Regions from separate parts of the Sphaerisporangium cinnabarinum genome, predicted to be linked through region 1. Evidence: riboswitches for the same ligand, from Rfam matches in the RefSeq annotation. Region 1 holds a riboswitch; the other holds the start of a gene.
What was found. Region 1 has a riboswitch for FMN ahead of pnuC (nicotinamide riboside transporter PnuC). Riboswitches for the same ligand answer to the same signal wherever they lie in the genome.
Positions count from the first base shown of each region.

Region 2: linked by a shared signal. The riboswitch ahead of ribD (bifunctional diaminohydroxyphosphoribosylaminopyrimidine deaminase/5-amino-6-(5-phosphoribosylamino)uracil reductase RibD) and the one ahead of pnuC (nicotinamide riboside transporter PnuC) in region 1 are both predicted to bind FMN.

Region 1 covers NZ_JBVHRG010000011.1:82,456-92,519, forward strand. Annotated here, with positions in the region: gene ACZ4MO_RS15895 (polynucleotide kinase-phosphatase) at 1-2,031, opposite strand, end outside; gene ACZ4MO_RS15900 (3' terminal RNA ribose 2'-O-methyltransferase Hen1) at 2,028-3,599, opposite strand; gene ACZ4MO_RS15905 (MOSC domain-containing protein) at 3,791-4,252, opposite strand; gene ACZ4MO_RS15910 (TetR family transcriptional regulator) at 4,337-5,095, shown strand; FMN riboswitch at 5,279-5,402, shown strand; gene pnuC (nicotinamide riboside transporter PnuC) at 5,552-6,262, shown strand; gene ACZ4MO_RS15920 (acyl-CoA dehydrogenase family protein) at 6,426-7,667, shown strand; gene ACZ4MO_RS15925 (acetyl-CoA C-acyltransferase) at 7,783-9,015, shown strand; gene ACZ4MO_RS15930 (hypothetical protein) at 9,208-9,336, shown strand; gene ACZ4MO_RS15935 (NUDIX domain-containing protein) at 9,383-9,880, opposite strand.
Region 2 covers NZ_JBVHRG010000004.1:180,443-190,506, forward strand. Annotated here, with positions in the region: gene ACZ4MO_RS08080 (primosomal protein N' family DNA-binding protein) at 1-194, shown strand, start outside; gene ACZ4MO_RS08085 (HAD family hydrolase) at 191-910, shown strand; gene ACZ4MO_RS08090 (hypothetical protein) at 924-1,298, shown strand; gene fmt (methionyl-tRNA formyltransferase) at 1,401-2,354, shown strand; gene ACZ4MO_RS08100 (RsmB/NOP family class I SAM-dependent RNA methyltransferase) at 2,435-4,057, shown strand; gene ACZ4MO_RS08105 (helix-turn-helix domain-containing protein) at 4,190-4,417, shown strand; gene ACZ4MO_RS08110 (HipA domain-containing protein) at 4,414-5,700, shown strand; gene ACZ4MO_RS08115 (GNAT family N-acetyltransferase) at 5,855-6,463, opposite strand; gene rpe (ribulose-phosphate 3-epimerase) at 6,516-7,184, shown strand; FMN riboswitch at 7,463-7,588, shown strand; gene ribD (bifunctional diaminohydroxyphosphoribosylaminopyrimidine deaminase/5-amino-6-(5-phosphoribosylamino)uracil reductase RibD) at 7,745-8,890, shown strand; gene ACZ4MO_RS08130 (riboflavin synthase) at 8,890-9,513, shown strand; gene ribB (3,4-dihydroxy-2-butanone-4-phosphate synthase) at 9,510-10,064, shown strand, end outside.

The DNA of each region.
Region 1 (10,064 bases):
CCGGCGACGGAGGTCGCCCACGTCGACGCCCCGCGCCTCGGCCGCGGCGAGGGCCCCGAGCGCCGCGGGCATGACGGCTCGCGCGGCCGCGCCGACGCTCGCGTACTGGTCGCGCAGGAGCTGGTCGGCCTTGAGCGACCACGGCAGCACCTCGGCGTCGAGCAGGACCCAGTCGGCACCGAGCGCGTCCCACGTCCCGGCCGCCTCCAGGGCCGCGGCGACCCGCGCGAGGAGGAGCTCCGTCGTCGAGCCGTCGAGGAACGACCGCCCGGTGCGGGTGTGGACGGCACCGGGCGCCTCGATCCCGAACCGCTCGGCGACGACGCGGGAGCCGCCCGGCCCCGAGTCGCGCGCGACGAGCAGGACGGCGCGCGACCCCATGTGCTTCTCCTCGCACACCACGCGGTCGACGCCGTCGCGCGCGTACGCGGCGAACGCGCCGTCCGGGTGCTCGAGCAGGCCGGGCAGCGTCGAGGTCGCGACCGGGCTCATCGTCGGCGGCAGGTGGAGCAGCAGGCGCGGGTCCACGGCGAACCGGCTCATCACCTCGAGCGCCCCCGCCGCCTGCTCCTCGCTCACGGTCACGCGCCCGTGCGTCGCCGTCTCGACGCCGCGGCGGCCGAGCACGTCCGTGACGCTCAGCAGGTCGTCCGCGCGCGCGGGCGCTCCGTGGCCGGCCGCGCCGTCGGGCAGGAAGGGGCGCGCCGGCGCGTAGTACTCGCGTGCGGCCGGCACCTGCACGACCTCCTTCTCCGGGTAGCGCAGGGCGGACAGCTTCCCGCCGAAGACGCACCCGGTGTCGAGGCACATCGTGTTGTTGACCCACTCGGCCTCGGGGGTGGGCGTGTGCCCGTAGAGGACCGTGGCGCGGCCGCGGTAGTCGTCGGCCCACGGGTAGCGCACGGGCAGGCCGAACTCGTCGGTCTCGCCGGTCGTGTCGCCGTACAGCGCGAAGCTGCGCACGCGGCCCGACGCGCGGCCCTGGTAGGACTCCTTCAGCCCGGCGTGCGCGACCACGAGGCGGCCGTCGTCGAGCACGAGGTGGGACACGAGCTCGCGGCAGAACGACTCGACCTCGCCCCGGAACTCCTCCGGCTCCTCGGCGAGCTGCGCGAGCGTCGTCTCGAGGCCGTGGGAGACCGTGACGTCGCGCCCGCCGAGCGCCCGCACGAGCTTGTGCTCGTGGTTGCCCGGCACCGCGAGCGCGTGCCCCGCACGGACCATGCCCATCGCGAGCCGCAGCACCCCCGGGGAGTCCGGCCCGCGGTCGACGAGGTCGCCGAGGAAGATCGCGCGCCGGCCCTCGGGGTGCGCGGCGTCGACGGGCCGGCCGGCGTCGTCGCGCACGACGGCGTAGCCGAGCGCCCCGAGCAGCGTCACCAGCTCGTCGAGGCAGCCGTGCACGTCGCCGATCGCGTCGAACGGACCATGCTCGTCGCGACGGTCGGTGAGCAGGGGCGTGCGCACGATGCGCGCCGCCGCCACCTCGTCCGCCCCGCGCAGCACGTGCACGGTGCGGAAGCCCTCGCGCTGGAGGCTCTTCAGCGACGACCGCAGCGCCGCGCGCTGGCGCTTCACGACGTGCGCGCCGAACCCGCGGTCCGCCCGCGCCGCGTTCCGCTCCACGGCCACCTTCTCCGGCACGTCGAGGACGATCGCGACGGGCAGGACGTCGTGCGCGCGGGCGAGCGCGACGAGCGACACGCGGGCCTCGCGCTGCACGTTCGTCGCGTCGACGACGGTGAGCAGGTTCGCCTCCAGCCGCTTGGACACGATGGTCTCCAGGACCTCGAACGCCGCCCGCGTGGCCGCCTGGTCGTTCTCGTCGTTCGACACGAGCCCGCGGCACACGTCCGACGACACCGTCTCGTACGGCCCGAAGTGCTCGCGCGCGAAGGTCGACTTCCCCGAGCCGGACACGCCGACGAGCACCACGAGGCTCGACGCGGGCACGCGCAGCTCGCCCGTCGTGCTCGGGGTCGCGCCCGTGGTCGACTGCGGGGTCGCGCGCTCGGCCGTCTGCCCGGTCATCGGGCCTCCTCCGTGGTCCGTGCCGGGGCCGGGGCCTCCGGGGTGTCGGGCGTCGCCGCGTCCGGGACGAGGGTCAGCACCGCCATCTGGGTGGGCGCCCCGACGTCGGGGGCGAGCGGGCCGACGTCGCGCAGCTCGACCGCGTACCCGTAGCGCTCCCCCGCGGCGTCCGCCCACGCGCGCAGCTCCGCGCGCGTCCACTCGAACCGGTGGTCGGGGTGGCGCACGAGCGCGCCCCCGGGCCCGTCCAGCAGGTTCGGGTAGTGGACGTTGTACTCGGCGTTCGGCGTCGTCACGACGACGGTCCGCGGCCGGGCGTGGCCCAGCACGGCGGCCGTGAGCGCGTCGAGGCGCGACGGGTCGACGTGCTCCACGACCTCCATGAGCACCGCGGCGTCGAACCCCGCCACGCGGTCGTCGACGTACGTGAGCGACGACTGCACGAGCCGCACCCGCTCGCGCTCCGCGTCGCTCGCCTCGTGCAGGCGCAGGCGCGCCGCCGCCCGCTCGAGCTCGCGCGCCGACACGTCGGTCCCGAGCACGCGCGTGAAGGTCCGGTCCGCGGCGAGGCGGCGCAGGAGCGCGCCTTCGCCGCACCCGAGGTCGACGACGGTCCGCGCCCCGGCGTCGTGCAGGGCGGCGATCACCGCGTCGGCCCGCTGCCGCGCGAGCGGCGGCTCCGGCGTACCCTCGGCGTCGCCCGCCGTGACGGCGCCGGTCCCCGTCAGGGCGCCCTGCGGGCCCACGTCGGACGACGCGACGGCGCCGGCCGGCGTGCCGGCGGCGGGTGCGGCGTCCTCCTCGGGGACGTCCCCGTCGAGCGCGGTGAGACGCGCGGTGGCGTCCTCGACGTAGCGGCGCTGGTGCGCGAGGTAGCGGCGCAGGATCTGCGCACGCTCCGGGTGGTCCGCGAGCCAGCCGCCGCCCGCGCGCACGAGCTTGTCCACCTCGTCGGTCGAGACCCAGTAGTGCTTCGCGTCGTCGAGCACGGGCAGCAGCACGTAGAGCTGCGCGAGCGCGTCCGCGAGCCGTCGGGTGCCGCGCAGGCGCAGGTCGACGTAGCGCGACGCGCCCCACGCCAGCACCGTCGGGTCGAGCGGCTCCGCCGTCGCCGTGACGCTCCAGCCCAGCGGCTCGAACAGCCGGCGCGCGAGGTCCGCACCGCCGCGGCACGGGAGGGACGGCACGTGCACGTCGAGCGGGATCGGGGCGTCCGCGAGCGCCGGTCGTGCGTCGCACCGGCCGCTCATCGCCGTCGCGAACACCTTGCCGAGCGCGACCGCGACCATCGACGACGCGGCGTACGGGCGGTCGTTCACGTACTGCGCGAGCGCGAACGCGTCGCCGCCGCCGAACCGCTTGTTCCGCACGATCCCCACCGGGTCGACCTCGAGCAAGAGCGCGGCCTCGCACCGCTCCGCCGTCGCCTCGGGGTAGAAGACGTGCGCGCGGCCGACGGGAAGGTCGAACACCTGCGCCCGGTCCGGGTGCTTGTGCAGCAGGTAGCCGAGGTCGGTGGCGTCGTCGAGCGTCCCGGGGGACGCCGTCGCGGCGAGGGTCACGAGCATGGCCGCCATGGTGCCACCCGGCGGGGCCCACGGCACCGGGTTTGTGGACGACCTCCGGGCCTGTGGACGGCCGTCGTCTCACCCGCCCCGGCCGTCGACGCGGAGGCCATCCCGGGTCTACCGTCGAAGCACGGGCGCCGCTGCCGACGGCACGCGCCCGGCCACCGTCGGACCGGAGGCCGCCCCGGGGCTCACGCCCCGCCGGCGGCCGCCTCGTCCCACACCACGACGTCGCCGGCCCGGACCGTGCCGGACGACAGCAGACGGCACACGACGCCGCCCCGCGCGTGCATCGCGCGCATCGCGCCGGGCGCGATCCAGTCGTCGAGCAGCCGGCACGGCGCGGCGATCCGCAGCACCTGGAGCTCGACGTCCCCGATCCGCAGGAACGAGCCGGGCTTCGTGGGCAGGTCGCCGTGGGTGAGCGTGACGTTGCGCCGCGTGAGACCGGGGTCGATCTCGTGCCCGAGGTCCGCGGAGGCGGCCGCGAGGTCGGTGAGCGTCTGGATCGTCACGTGCCGGTGCTTCGACCCGTGGTACCGGTCGCCGACGAGGCCCCTGCCCTCCTCGGCCTCGACCGACGCGACGACCCGCGTCGGCAGCCGACGGGCCTTCGCGACGTGGATCGCGTGCACGCGGGGCTGGTCCGGCATGGCACCAGCCTCGCACCCGGCGCCGCCGCCGGGCCACCGCCCCCGGGCCGGGCGAGCGCCGGGTACCGGTGTACCGTCCGGTGCATGACCGACGTCCGCAGCCGCACCCATGCCCAGGCCGTCGACGCAGCGATCGAGCTCTTCACCCGCAAGGGCTACGAGCAGACGACCGTCGAGGAGATCGCCGACGCCGCCCAGGTCAGCCGCGCCACCTTCTTCCGCCGCTACGGGTCCAAGGAGGACGTGGTCTTCGCGGACCACGAGCTCCTGCTCGACGAGGTCGTCGTCATGCTCGCCGCGACGCGGCCCGTGCCCGACGCCGAGGGTCACCTCACGCCCGACCCGACGGTCGACCCGTACCTCGAGGTGTGCCGCGCGGCGCGGCTGGTGTTCGACCACCACGTCGGGCAGCGCGAGACCTCCCTGGCCCGCTGGCAGCTCCTCCAGCAGGTGCCCGCCCTGCGCGACCGCGAGCTCGTCACGACCCACCGCTACGAGCGCGCGTTCACGGCGTACCTGCGCGACGCGCTCCCGCCGGACGAGCGTCGCTCGACGGCGTCCATCGCGTTCGCGGCGTCCGTCGTCGCGGTGCACAACGCGCTCCTGCGCCGGTGGCTGCGCTCCCCCGAGCAGGACCTGCGCCCCCAGCTCGAGGAGGCGTTCGCGGACCTGCGCCGCGCCGCCGTCGGCCGGTACGCCGCGCCGGACGGCGCCGCCCAGGAGCGCAGCGGGGACGGCGTGCCCGCGGCGCGCCGCGTCGTCGTGACCGTGGTGGACGCGGACGCGGACGCGCAGGGCGTCGCGGACGACGTCGCGCGCGCCGTCCGCGACGCCCTGGCCTGACCCCTCCCGCCCCGCCCCGCCGAACAGGTGGTCCTGGTCCGTCTGCGCCCGCGGACGGACCAGGACCACCTGCTCGGCGGCGCAGGATCGCCTCGTGTCCCAGTCCGTGGGACGGTGCGGGGCGAGTCCTGTGCCGGGGGAATGCGCGAGTAGCATCGGCGGTTGCAGAACGCAGTACGCACGAACGTGCTCCGGGGTCGGTGCAATTCCGAGCCGGCGGTGACAGTCCGCGACCCGCGCCCACGCGCGGTTGACCTGGTGGAACTCCAGGACCGACGGTGACAGTCCGGATGGGAGGAAGCACGTGCGGCGCGGCCGTCCTCGGCCGGGCTCTCGCGAGCCCGCGCGACGGGGCGCGGCCTCGCCGTGGTGAGCGACGCCGTCGGGCCCCGTGGCCCGGCAATGCCGCCCGCCCTCACCCCGGAGCGCTCGTGCCCGGGAGGACGAGGACATCCGATGGACCTGATCCACGCGCTGTTCGACGCGCAGCTGACGATCGGCGGCCAGCACCTGCTGTGGCGCGAGATCGTGGGCAACGGGTTCGGCCTGGCGTCGGCGCTGGGCGGCATGCGGCGCAAGGTGTGGGCGTGGCCGGTGGGCATCGTCGGCAACCTCCTGCTGCTCACGGTGTTCCTCGGCGCGGTGTTCGCGACGCCCAACCCCGTCAACCTGCTCGGCCAGGCCGGTCGCCAGGTCATGTTCGTCGTGGTCTCGGTGTACGGGTGGGTGCAGTGGCGCAAGACCCAGGCGCGGCTCGGCGACGCCGACGCGGACAGCCACGGCGTCGCCGTCGTGCCGCGCTGGGCGTCGTGGCGCCAGCGCGCGTTCCTCGTCGTCGCGCTCGTGGGCGGCACGGCGCTGCTGACCCCCGTGTTCCGCGCGCTCGAGTCGTACGAGCCGGTCTGGGCCGACGCGTGGATCTTCATGGGCTCGCTGCTCGCGACGTACGGCATGGCGAAGGGCTGGGTCGAGTTCTGGCTCGTCTGGGTCGCCGTCGACGTCGTGGGCGTGCCGCTGCTGATCTCCGCCGGCTTCTACGCGTCCGCGTTCATGTACGTGTTCTACGGCGCGTTCACGCTCGTCGGGTTCTTCGTGTGGTGGCGCGTCAACCGCCGCGCGGCCGCCGCTGCCGAGGCGGACGCCGCGGCGGCGGGCGCGCCCGCCTGACCGCCGGCCGCCCAGTCCAGCCACCTCGATACCCCGTCTCGATTGACTGAGACGGGGTATCGCTGCACTATGGGAGGGACCGCCGCCGACGCCGGGCCCGCACCCCGGGCAACCGCGTCGAGGACGGTCGACCGACCGCAGCCGCCCTCCCAGGGGAGCACCGATGCCCACCACCCCGATCATGCCCGGCGTCACCGAGCCCACCTACGACCTCGCGACCCCGCTCGACCTCGACTACGCCGGCGCGTTCGCCGACGCGACCGAGGAGGACCGCGCCCACCTGCAGCGCGTCCGGCAGTTCGTCCAGGACGAGGTGCTGCCCGTCATCGACGACTACTGGGAGCGTGCCGAGGTCCCGTTCGACCTCGTCAAGCGCATGGGCGAGCTCGACCTGCTGCGCGACGGTGTCGACGTCGACGGTCGTCCGCACGTGAGCCAGCTCGCGGCAGGCCTCGCCGCCATGGAGATGTCGCGCGGCGACGGCTCCGTCGCGACGATCTGCGGCGTCCAGGGCGGTCTCGCGCTGCGCAGCATCCAGATGCTCGGCTCCGACGAGCAGCGGGCGAAGTACGCCGAGCCGATGGCGCGCGGGGAGATCCTCGGTGCGTTCGCGCTCACCGAGCCCACCCACGGCTCGGACTCCGTCTCGCTCGAGACGACGGCGCGCAAGGAGACGCGCGACGGCGTCGAGGGCTACGTGCTGAACGGCGAGAAGAAGTGGATCGGCAACGGGTCGTCGGGCCACATCACGGTCGTGTGGGCGCGCCTCGTCGGCGACGACGGCGATGGTCAGGTCCACGGGTTCGTCGTGCCGCAGGACACCCCGGGCTACACGGGCACGACCATCACCGGCAAGGTGTCGCTCCGCGCGATCTGGCAGGCGCACGTCGTGCTCGACGACGTGTTCGTCCCCGCCGAGAACGCCCTGCCGGGCGCGCGGTCGTTCAAGGACACCTCGCGCGTGCTCTTCGCGACCCGCCTCGGGGTGGCGTGGGCCGCCGTCGGGCACGCGGTCGCGTGCTACGAGGCCGCGGTCGCGTACGCGAAGCAGCGCGTCCAGTTCGGGCGCCCGCTCGCCGCGAACCAGATGGTGCAGGAGCGCCTCACCCGGATGCTCTCGACGATCACGCAGCTCCAGCTCCTCGTCGCGCAGATGACGCGGCTCGACGAGGCGGGGACGCTCACCGGCCCGCAGGCGTCGCTCGCGAAGTACACGTGCACCCGCGGGGCGCGCGAGGTCGCGGCGAACGCGCGCGACCTGCTCGGCGGCAACGGGATCCTGCTCCAGAACCGCGTCGCGCGGCACTTCGCCGACATCGAGGCCCTGCACACGTACGAGGGCACCGAGTCGGTCCAGGCGCTCATCGTCGGACGCGACATCACGGGCGTCTCCGCGTTCGTCTGACGGCCCCGAGGGCGCACGCCCTCCCCCTGCTCCCCGGCGCCGCTCGCCCCTCCTCGCGGCGCCGGGGCTCCTTCCTGTTCGCCCCGTCTCCTCGCCCTCCCCGGATCGGAGTCCCATGAGCACCGACGCCAGCCCCCTGCCCGACGCCGCCGCCGTCACCCCCGAGGACGAGGTCACCCCGGTCCTCCTGCACGGCGCGCGCACCCCGTTCGCGCGCTTCCGCGGCGCGCTCGCCTCGCTCTCGGCGGCCGAGCTCGGCGCGCACGCGATCCGCGGCGCGCTCGCGGCCGCGGGCGTCGCGCCGGAGCAGGTCGACACGGTGATCGTCGGGCAGGTCGTGCAGGCGGGCGCCAAGCAGGGCCCCGCGCGCCAGGCCGCGATCCTCGCGGGCCTCGGCTGGGACGTGCCCACCGTGACGATCAACAAGCTGTGCCTCTCGGGCCTCACCGCGATCATCGACGCGGCCCGGCTGGTCCGTACGGGCGAGGCGAGCGTCGTCGTCGCGGGCGGCCAGGAGTCCATGACGAACGCGCCGCACCTCGTCGTCGGGTCGCGCTCCGGGTTCGCGTTCGGGGACGTGACGATGGCCGACTCGCTCACGCACGACGGCCTGAACGACCCGTTCAGCGGCGAGGTCATGGGCGAGCTCACCGACCGCGGCTGCGCGACGCGCGGCATCGGCCGCCCGGAGCAGGACGCGTTCGCGCTGCGCTCGCACCAGCGGGCCGCCGCGGCGCGCGACGCCGGGCGCCTCGCCGAGGAGATCGCCCCCGTCGAGGTGCCGCAGCGGCGGGGCGAGCCGGTCGTCGTCGCGCACGACGAGGGCGTGCGTGCCGACACGACGCTCGAGGCCCTGGAGCGTCTGCGCCCGGCCTTCGTGCAGGACGGGACCATCACCGCCGGGTCGAGCTCGCCGCTGTCCGACGGCGCGGCGGCGGTCGTCGTCGCGAGCCGCGCGTTCGCGAAGCGCAACGGTCTGCCGTGGCTCGCCGAGATCGGTGCGGCGGGGCAGGTCGCGGGGCCCGACAACTCGCTGCACTCCCAGCCGGCGCGGGCCGTCGAGGCCGCCGTGAAGCGTGAGGGCATCGCCGCGGCGGACCTCGACCTTGTGGAGATCAACGAGGCGTTCGCCGCCGTCGCGCTGCAGTCGGTCGCGGACCTCGGCATCGACGCGGACGTCGTCAACGCCGACGGCGGCGCCATCGCGCTCGGCCACCCCGTCGGCGCGTCCGGTGCCCGGCTCGCGCTGCACCTCGCGCTCGCGCTCCGTCGCCGCGGGGGCGGCGTCGGCGCGGCGGCGCTGTGCGGCGGCGGCGGTCAGGGGGACGCGCTCGTCCTGCGCGCCTGACCCTCCGGGCGGGCCCCGTCGGGGCTCCGCCGCGCGAGCCGACCAACCCTGGTGCACGATGCTGCACCAGGGTTGGCGCGTTTCGGCGGCCGCGGTGTGACGCAGATCGCGCCACGACGGCCGGGTTTCGCGTCATGGATCGCGTCTGACGTGGTCCCTCTCCCTGGAACCGCCCCCCACGAGAGGACCGTCATGACCACCGTGACCGACGCAGCCCGCCGTACCGCGAGCCGTGCGCGCCGCTCGCACCTGTCCGCCGTCGCCGTCGCGCTCGTCGGGCTCGCCGCAGGCTTCGCCGCGGCGCCCTACCTGCTCGGCTGACGCCTCCCGCTCGACGGGCCCGGGACCGCGCGGTCCCGGGCTCTCGTCATCCCTCGGTCGTCGTGCTCTGCGCCGGCTCGCGCGCGAGCAGCTCCTCCAGCCGGTCCAGCAGCGGGACCTGGCCCGCGACGACGAGCCCGCGAGCCCGCGCGAGCGGGAACCAGCCGGCCCGGTCGAGCTCGGGGAACTCCTGCATCCGTCCCGAGCGCGGCGGCCACTCGAGCGCGAACGTGTTGCTGGAGATCGCGGTGACGTCGAGGTCCGCCTCTCGCGCCCACGCCGCGACGAGCTTGCCGGCACGCTGGCGCACGGTGCCGAGGTCGAGGTCGGGCGCCTCCGCCGCGGGGGCCGGGACGCCGAGCTCCTCGGCGAACTCGCGCAGCGCCGCCGCGTGCTCGTCCTCCCCCGGCTCCACCTCGCCCTTGGGGATCGTCCAGCCGCCGGCGTCCTTGCGCGCCCACAGCGGGCCGCCCATGTGCCCGAGGAGCACCTCGACGGCGTCGTCCCGGAACCGGTAGAGCACGAGCCCTGCTGACTGCTTCACCCCTCCTTCCTACACAGCCGACGCCGGACCGGCCCGTCGGAGCCGCGCGGACCACCCGCCGGGGGCGTCTCGGGGGCGTGCCGGGGGCCTGTCGGGGACCTTCGGGGGCATGTCGGGGGTCTGTCGGGGTCTGTCGGAGGCACGGCGTAGCGTCGGCAGCACCAGGACCGGGACCGCAGGAGGG
Region 2 (10,064 bases), on a different contig from region 1:
GGCGGGGTGCCGACGGGGCGGACGGCGCGGCGCCCGGGCTGGTCGACGCCCCGCCCGTGCGGGCGGTGGTGCGGGTCCCGGTGCGCGACGGCCGGCTGCTGGCGCGCGAGCTCGGCGCGTCCGTCGCGGTCCGGTCCGCGCGGCGCGAGCCGGGTAGCGTGCGGGTGGAGCTCGACCCGAAGGAGATCCTGTGACGCACCGCCCCGCGCCCGACGCCCCGACCGTCGCCCCCCTCGTCGAGGCGTCCGCGGACGCGAACCCCGACCGGGACCCGGCACCCGCCGCCCGCGAGATCGACGCCGTGCTGTACGACTTCGGCAACGTCCTGGTGGGCTGGGACCCGTACGGCGCGTACGACGGCGTCGACCGCCGCGACGTGGACGCGTTCTTCGCCGACGTGGACTTCCGGGTGCTCAACCACGAGCGGGACGCGGGCGCGACGTGGCAGGACGCGCGCGACCGCGTGGCGGCGACCCACCCGCACCACGTCGCGCTGCTCGACCGGTACGTCGAGCGGTTCCCCGCGACGCTCACCGGCCCGGTCGAGGGCTCCGAGGAGCTCGTGCGCGAGCTGCGTGACCTGGGCCTGCGGCTGTACGGCCTGACGAACTGGTCCGCGGAGCTCTTCTCCCACGCCGCGCCGGCCGCGCCCGCCACGGCCCTCATGGAGGACGTGCTGGTCTCGGGGCGCGAGGGCCTGGCCAAGCCCGACCCGGCGATCTTCGCGCTCGCGGTCGAGCGGTTCGGTCTCGACCCGGTCCGGACGTTGTTCACCGACGACAGCCCGGCCAACGTCGAGGCCGCCGCGCGTCTCGGGCTGCGCACCCACCTCTTCGACGGCACGGTCGGCCTGCGCGCCGCGCTGCGCGACCTGGGCGTGCCGGTCGGCCCCGAGGGCTCGGGGTCGTGATGGGCGCCGCGTCGTGACGGGTGCCGGGGTGCCGCGCGCGCTCACGGCCCCGGAGCGCGACGTCCTCGTCTGGATGCTCCGTCACGGGTGCCGCGACGAGGCCGTCGCGCCCGACCAGGACGCGGCCGACCGACGGCGGTGGCTCGCCCAGGTCGACGCCGTGCGGGTGCACGGCACGTGCGCGTGCGGGTCCTGCCCGACGATCGACCTCGGCGACGACGCCGGTCCCGTCCCCGCGCAGGGCCCGCGCGTCGTGCTGGAGGCGGGCACGGAGCGCTTCCTCCTGCTGCTGTTCGTGGACGGTGACCGGCCCAGCTGCCTGGAGTTGGCCCCCGTGGACGACGAGACGTACCCCGCGTTCCCGCCGGTCGCCACGCTGGCGAGCTGACGCCCGCGCCTGGACCGGTCGCCTGCGCACACCGGGCGCCCGACCCGTGCACCGGGCCGCTCCCGGGTCGGCCGCGCTGCCCGGCCACCTAGAATCGGGCCCATGCGCCTGCTGTTCGCGGGGACCCCGGATACCGCGGTCCCGTCCCTCGACGCCCTCCTCGACTCCCGCCACGAGGTGGTCGCCGTGCTCACGCGCGCCGACGCGCCGTCGGGCCGCGGACGGCGCCTGACCCCCAGCCCCGTCCGCGTGCGTGCCGAGGAGGCGGGGATCCCCGTCCTCACGGACCGGCCCCGCGGCGAGGAGTTCCTCGCGCGCCTCGCCGCGCTCGACGTCGACGTGGCGCCCGTCGTCGCGTACGGGGAGATCCTGCGCCCCGACGTGCTCGCCGTGCCGCGGCACGGGTGGGTCAACCTGCACTTCTCCGTCCTGCCCGCCTGGCGCGGCGCGGCGCCCGTGCAGCGCGCGATCATCGCGGGCGACGAGGTGACCGGGGCGACGACGTTCCTCATCGAGGAGGGACTGGACTCCGGCCCCACGCTCGGCACCACGACCGAGACCATCCGCCCCCGGGACACCGCGGGCGACCTCCTGGGCCGCCTCGCCGTCTCCGGTGCGGACCTCCTCGTCGCCACCCTCGACGCCCTCGAGGACGGCACCCTGCGCCCCCAGCCCCAGCCCGCCGACGGCGTCTCGCACGCCGCCAAGCTGACGACCGCGGACGCCGAGGTCCGTTGGGACCACCCGGCGCTCGCGGTCGACCGCCTGGTGCGCGGCTGCACCCCGGCCCCCGGGGCGTGGACGACCCTGCCCGGCGCCGACGGCACGCCCGCGCGCCTGGGGCTCGGCCCCGTCACCCCGCGCCGCGACGTCGTCGACCTCGCTCCCGGGCAGGTGCGTGCGGGCAAGAAGGAGGTGCTCGTCGGGACCGCGACCCACGCCGTCCAGCTCGGGGAGGTGGCGCCGGTGGGCAAGAGGCACATGCCCGCCGCCGACTGGGCGCGTGGCGCCCGGCTCGACGACACCACGGTCCTCGGTGCGGAGACCGCCCGATGAGCGCCGAGCGCCGCGATCGGTCCCCGCGCGGATCGAACGCACGTTCGAACGGGAGCGGGCGTCCGGAACGTCGGGACGACGTGGCGTCGAACACGCGTTCGAACGGTGCCGAGCCACGGGGCGGCGAGCGCTCGAACGCGCGTTCGAAGGCGCGCCCTGAGGCAGGGGCGGGGGCCGCGTCCGGCGGCGGGGACGACGCCCGCCGTGACGCCCGCGGCCGCCAGCGCGGCGCCGCCCGCTCCCGCGGGGAGGCCCACCGCAGCTCTGCGGCACCCTCCCAGCGCCGCAAGGGCACCGACCCCGCACGGGGCGTCGCGTACGACGTCCTGCGCCAGGTCGACGGTTCCGACGCCTACGCCAACCTCGTCCTGCCACCCCTGCTGCGCGAGCGCGGCATCCGCGGACGTGACGCCGGCTTCGCCACCGAGCTCGCCTACGGCACCCTGCGCCTGCGCGGCCGCTACGACGCGATCCTCGCGCACTGCCTCGACCGCCCCCTCGGCCGCCTCGACCCGCCCGTGCTCGACGTCCTGCGCCTCGGCACCCACCAGCTCCTCGCCATGCGCGTCCCGCAGCACGCCGCCGTCTCCGAGACCGTCGGCCTCGCCCGCGAACGCACCGGCGCCGGCAGCGCCCAGCTCGTCAACGCCGTCCTGCGCCGCGTCGCCCGCACCCCCCTCGACGACTGGCTCACCACCCTCGCCGACGACGCCCCCGACCCCCTCGCGGCGCTCGCGGCCACCCAGAGCCACCCCGTGTGGATCGCCCGCGCCCTGCGTGACGCCCTCGCCGGCAACGGGCGCCCCGTGGACGAGCTCGACGCCCTCCTCGCCGCCGACAACGACGCCCCCCGCGTCACGCTCGTCGCCCGCCCCGGCCTCGCCGACCCCCACGAGCTCTCCGACGGCGACGACCGCGTCACCCCCGCCCGCTGGGCACCCACCGCGCTGACCCTCGACGGCGGCGACCCCGCCGCGTTCGGCGCCGTGCGCGACGGCCGCGCCGGCGTCCAGGACGAGGGCAGCCAGCTCGTCGCGCTCGCGCTCGCCGCCGCACCGCTCACCGGACCGCAGCCCGGCTCCGTCGGCGACGACGCGCGCTGGCTCGACCTGTGCGCCGGCCCCGGCGGCAAGGCCGCGCTCCTCGCGGCGCTCGCGGCCGAGCGTGGGGCACGCCTCGTCGCCAACGAGGTCCAGCCGCACCGGGCGCGCCTCGTGGAGAAGGCGCTCGCCGCCGTCCCCGCCGACGCCGTGGAGGCCGTGCGCACGGGCGACGGGCGCGCCGTCGGGCAGGACGAGCCGGGCGCGTACGACCGCGTTCTCCTCGACGCCCCCTGCACGGGCCTCGGTGCCCTGCGGCGCCGGCCCGAGTCCCGGTGGCGCCGCACCCCGGCGGACCTCGCGACCCTCACCGGGCTCCAGCGCGAGCTCCTCGACTCCGCGCTCGACGCCGTCCGGCCCGGGGGAGTGGTCGGGTACGTCACGTGCTCGCCCCACCTCGCCGAGACCCAGGTCGTCGTCGCCGACGTGCTGCGCCGCCGCGACGACGTCGAGGTCCTCGACGCCCCGGCCGTCGTGCGCGACGTCGTGCGCCCCGAGGTGCGCGACGACGTCGAGCTCGGGGATCGTCAGGACGTCCAGCTCTGGCCGCACGTCCACGGCACCGACGCCATGCATCTGACGCTGCTCCGCCGCACGGCATGAGCGCCGCGCCACCGGTCGAGGTGTCGGCATATCTCGACAACGCCGGGGTGTCGGAGTAACCTGACAGCGCCGCGTGCCAGGGAATCCTGACGCGGGCAGCATGGCAGCGCACCCGACGGCAGGAGAGCGAGCATGACCGACACCTGGACCACCCCCCGCAGCCCCCGCGACCTCGGCGCCTACCTCAGCCGCGTCCGCCGCGCCCGCGGGCTCACCCAGGCCCAGGTCGCCGACGAGCTCGGCATCACCCGCCAATACCTCTCCGAGCTCGAGAACGGCGTCGAGAACCTCTGGGTCCAACGACTCTTCGAGCTCCTCGACACCCTCGACGTCGACCTGCGACTCCAGGAACGCCGATGACCACCGTCACCGCCTGGCTCTACGGCACCCCCGTCGCGACCCTCGCACCCACCAGCACCCGCACCACCGACGGCACCCCCCGCGTCAGCCTCACCTGGACCACCGAGGCCCTCGACCGCTGGGGGCACGACGCCCGGGTCCTGTCCCACCTCCTGCCCATCACCCCGCCCGACGAAGCCCCGCCCCACCCCGCCCGCGTCGCCGCCTGGCTCGACGGACTCCTCCCCGAGGGCCGCACCCGCGACGCCATGGCCATCGACGCCGGCATCGACCCCGACGACGCCCTCGCCTTCCTCGTCCACTACGGCCACGACACCGCAGGCGCCGTCCTCCTCGCCCCCGACGGCCACGCCCACCCCGCACCCGGCACCCCCGAACACCTCGACGACGCCGCCGTCGCACGACTCCTGCACGCCGCCGTCGCACGCAGCGGGGGAGAAGGCCGCAGCGAGCACCTCACCAGCTCCCTGCCCGGCATGGAACCCAAGATCACCCTCCTCCACGACGAGCACGGCTGGGCCCGACCCCACGGCTCCGCACCCACCACCCACATCCTCAAGGTCGCCCGCCCCGCCGACTCACCCACCGCCGACCTCGTCAACACCGAAGCAGCCGCCCTCGACCTCGCCCGCCGCATCGGCCTCACCACCGTCGACGCCCACGTCACCGAGTTCGACGGCGAACGCGCCATCGTCGTCACCCGCTACGACCGCGTCCCCGACCCCGACGAACCCACCGGCACCGCACGCCTCCACCAGGAGGACGCCGCCCAGGCCCTCGGCATCAACACCCGCGACCCCGAACGCAAGTTCCAGCACGGCCGCCGCTTCCCCTCCCTCGCCGCCATCGCCCGCACCCTGCGCGACGACGGCACCCGCCCCGACCCCCTCCTCGCCCTCACCACCCTCAACCTCGCCCTCGGCAACACCGACGCCCACGCCAAGAACATCTCCGTCCTGCGCCACGCCGACGGCACCGTCCGCCTCGCCCCCGCCTACGACATCGCCATGCACCTCCACCACGACCACGCCTCCCGCGTCTTCGCCATGGACGTCGCCGGCGAACGCGACATGGACCGACTCACCACCGACCACCTCGTCACCGAGGGCGCCACCTGGGGGCTGCCCCGCCGACGCGCCCAGCGCGTCGTCGCCCAGACCCTCGACGGACTCCTCGCGGCGCTCGCGGACATCGACCGCGACGCCCACCCCGGCGTGAGCCGGCACGCCTGGCGCACGGTCGAGCGGCGCACCGCCGACCTCCGCCGCGGCTTGGTCGCCTGAGCACGGCCTCCTCTCGCGCCGAGCAGGTGGTCGTGGCGGGTCCGCGTGCCCCCCACCCACCAGGACCGCCCGCTCCACCCACCAGGACCGCCTGGTCGGCCGCTGCGCGACGACGGGCACCTGGGCCGGTCGTCGCGCAGCGGCGTCGACATGATCAGAGCGAGCGCTGGAGCAGGATCGTGTCGACCCAGCGGCCGTGCTTGAACCCGACGGCGGTCAGGCGACCCGCCTCCACGAAGCCGAAGCGGCGGTGCAGCGGGAGCGACCCGGCGGCCTCGGGGACGTCGGCGACGACGGAGACGACCTGCCGGACCCCCGCGGCGGCCAGCGCCTCCAGGAGCGCGGCGAGCAGCGCCGTGCCGACGCCGCGCCCGGCGTGGGCCGGGTCGAGGTAGATCGTGTCCTCGGCGGTGTGCCGGTAGGCGGGCTTGGGGCGCCAGGCGGACGCGTACGCGTAGCCCGCGACGACGGTGCCGCGCGGGGAGCCCGGTTCGGCCGGACCCTCCACCTCGGCGACGAGGAACGGCAGGCCGCGCGCAGCGACGTCGTCGAGCTTGCGGTGCCCCGCCGGGACGTCCCAGACCTCCTCCTCGAACGTCACGCACGTGTCGCGGACGAACGGGGCGGCGATCTCGGCGACGCGGGGCAGGTCGTGCACCGTCGCCGGGCGGACCGTCACGGCGGGCACGGGCACGGGTCGGTCGGGCGCGAGGGGGAACGCGGCGGGGATCGGACCGGGGGCGGGGGAGGGGAGGTCGCTCACGCGACGAGGGTACGAGCGCCGGGCGCCGGCCCGCGCCCCTAGGCTGGGGCGCATGGCAGCCCTCATCGCACCGAGCATCCTGTCCGCCGACTTCGCGAACCTCGAGCGCGACCTGAACGCGATCGCCACGGCGGACTACGCGCACGTCGACGTCATGGACAACCACTTCGTGCCGAACCTGACGCTCGGGCTGCCGGTGTTCGAGCGCCTGGCGCAGGTGTCGCCCGTCCCCATCGACGCGCACCTCATGATCGAGGACCCGGACCGCTGGGCGCCGTCGTACGCGGAGGCGGGCGCGGCGTCGGTCACGTTCCACGCCGAGGCCGCTGCTGCCCCTGTGCGGCTCGCTCGCGAGCTCCGGCGCCTGGGAGCCCGCGCGGGGGTCGCGCTGCGCCCTGCCACGCCCGTGGAGCCCTTCCTGGACCTGCTGACCGAGGTGGACATGATCCTCGTCATGACGGTCGAGCCGGGCTTCGGCGGGCAGTCCTTCATCGAGGGGACGCTGCCCAAGATCCGGCGGGCGCGCGAGGCCGTGAGCGAGTCGGGCCTCGACGTGTGGATCCAGGTCGACGGGGGAGTGTCGCGCACGACGATCGAGCGGGCTGCGGACGCGGGGGCGAACGTCTTCGTCGCCGGGTCGGCGGTGTACGGGGCGGAGAACGTGCCGGCGGAGATCCAGGCGCTGCGCGAGCTGGCGGAGGCGTCGGCGCACGCCCACTGATCCGGGAGCGAGGAAGGGGCTCTCCGCGGCGAGAGCCCCTTCTCTGTCTCCGATAAAATAGTGTGCCAAGCGCAGATCCCTCGACCCACCGACCGCGTGAGACTCACCAATCAGCACCGAAGACCGGGCGTCGACGCGGGGAGACCCGCGGCTCGGGAGAGCTCACCTGTCGGGAAGGCCGTCCTCGCCTCGGGCCGCAGACGTCTCGACGGACCACCGACCTCCCTGTCGCAGGGGATACCGGAGTAGCATCGGCGGTTGCAGAACGCAGTACGCACGAACGTGCTCCGGGGTCGGTGCAATTCCGAGCCGGCGGTGACAGTCCGCGACCCGCGCCCACGCGCGGTTGACCTGGTGGAACTCCAGGACCGACGGTGAAAGTCCGGATGGGAGGAAGCACGTGCGGCGCGGCCACGCCTCGGCGCGTGGTGCTCCGGCGACCCGTCGGTGCACCCGTCGCGAGGTGGCGGCCTCGCCGTGGTGAGCGACGCCGTCGGGCCTTCGTGGCTCGACCCGCCGCCCGCCCTCACCCCGGAGCGCCCGTGCCCGGGAGGAGGACGATGGGCGAGCACCCCCGCACCCTGACGATCGACGCCGCGATGGCGCGCGCGCTCGCGCTGGCTGCCCGAGGACCGGCGCACGGGCCGAACCCCCGCGTCGGGTGCGTCCTGCTGGGCCCACCGGCCGGCGCACCCGTGGCCGAGGGCGCGCCCCCCGGCTCGCTCGACCCGCACCCGCGGCCCGTGCTCGCCGAGGGGTGGCACCGGGGCGCAGGGACGCCGCACGCGGAGGCAGCGGCACTCGCCGACGCACGGGCGCGCGGCGTCGACGTCACCGGCGCGACGGCGGTCGTCACGCTCGAGCCGTGCGCCCACACCGGTCGTACCGGCCCGTGCGCCGACGCGCTCGTCGCGGCGGGCGTGGCGGAGGTCGTGCTCGCCGTCGACGACCCGAACCCCGTCGCCACGGGCGGCGCGCACCGGCTGCGTGCCGCAGGGGTGCGCGTCGTGCGCGGCCTGCGCGCCGCAGAGGGTGAGGAGCTCCTGCGCGTGTGGCTCACGGCCGTCCGGCGCGGCACGCCGTACGTGACGCTCAAGACGGCCACGACGCTCGACGGCTACGTCGCCGCCGAGGACGGGACGAGCCGGTGGATCACCGGGCCCGCGGCGCGCGAGCACGCCCACCGCGTGCGCGCGGAGGTCGACGCGATCGTCGTCGGCACGGGCACGCTCCTGGCCGACGACCCGGCGCTCACCGCGCGGGTCCGCACCCACGACTCCTCGCGCACCGCAGCGCAGAACCCCGTGAGCGCCGTGCGTCTGGCGGAGCACCAGCCGATGCGGGTGGTGGTCGGGCTGCGGGGGATCCCGCCGACGGCGCGGGTGCGCGCGGCGGGCGGCGAGCTGGTGCACGTGCTGACGCGGGACGTCGGTGAGGTGCTGGAGAGGCTCGCGGAGCGGGAGGTGCGGCACGTGCTGGTGGAGGGCGGTCCGACGCTGGCGACGGCGTTCCTGGCCGCGGGTGCGGTGGACGAGCTGCACGCGTACGTGGCCCCGGTGCTGCTGGGGAGCGGTCGACGGGCGGTGGACGGGCTGGGCGTGGCGACGATCGCCGACGCGCACCGGTTCCGCACGGTGGAGGTGAGGCGCGTCGGGGACGACGCGCTGGTGGTGTCCAGGAAGAGCGTGGAAGGACGGGTGGGTTGATGTTCACGGGGATCGTGGAGGAGATCGGGAGGGTCCGGGGTATCGGGTTCCCGGGCGGCGAGGGGGAGGACGCGGTGCTGACGGTCGAGGGGCCGCTGGCCGTGTCGGACGCAGGCCTGGGCGACTCGATCGCGGTGAACGGGGTGTGCCTGACGGTCACGAGCCTCGGGGGCGACGGGTCGTTCACGGCGGACGTCATGCCGGAGTCGCTGCGGCGCACGGCGCTGGGTGACCTCGTCGCGGGGTCGCCGGTGAACCTGGAGCGGGCCGTCCGGGCGGACGCGCGGCTGGGTGGTCACGTGGTGCAGGGGCACGTGGACGGTGTGGGCGCGCTCGTGAGCCGCGCGCCGGGGGAGCGCTGGGACGACCTGGTGTTCTCCGCCCCTGCGGGTCTGACCCGGTACGTGGCGGAGAAGGGTTCGATCGCGGTGAGCGGGGTGTCGTTGACGGTGACGCACGTGGACGACGACACGTTCGGCGTATCCCTCATCCCGACGACTCTCGAGGCGACGGTCCTCGGGGGCCTGGTCCCGGGGGACCGCGTGAACCTGGAGGTCGACGTGCTGGCGAAGTACGTCGAGCGGCTGCTCGTGTCGGGCGTGGTCCCCGGGAGCGCGTCGTGACGGGCGCGGGGTCCGCGAGCGCCGCCGTGCCGGAGGGCGTGCGGCTGGGGTCGGTGGAGGAGGCGCTGGCGGCGATCCGGGCGGGGCGTCCGGTGCTGGTGGCGGACTCGCCGGACCGGGAGAACGAGGCGGACGTGGTGTTCGCGGCGCAGGGGGTGTCGGCGGAGTGGGTGGCGTGGACGATCCGGCACTCGTCGGGGTACCTGTGCGCGCCGATGCCGGCGGCGCGGGCGGACGCGTTGGAGCTGCCGTTGATGGTGCCGCACAGCCAGGACCCGCGGCGCACGGCGTACACGGTGACGGTGGACGCGGCGACGGGGGTGACGACAGGGATCTCGGCGGAGGACCGGGCGCGGACGTTGCGGGTGCTCGCGGACCCGGCGTCGGGTCCGGTGGACCTGATCCGGCCGGGGCACGTGCTGCCGTTGCGGGCGGTGCCGGGGGGTGTGCTGCACCGTGCGGGGCACACGGAGGCGGCGGTGGACCTGGTGCGCCTGGCGGGGATGGGCGAGGTCGGCGGGATCGCGGAGCTGGTGCACGACGACGGGACG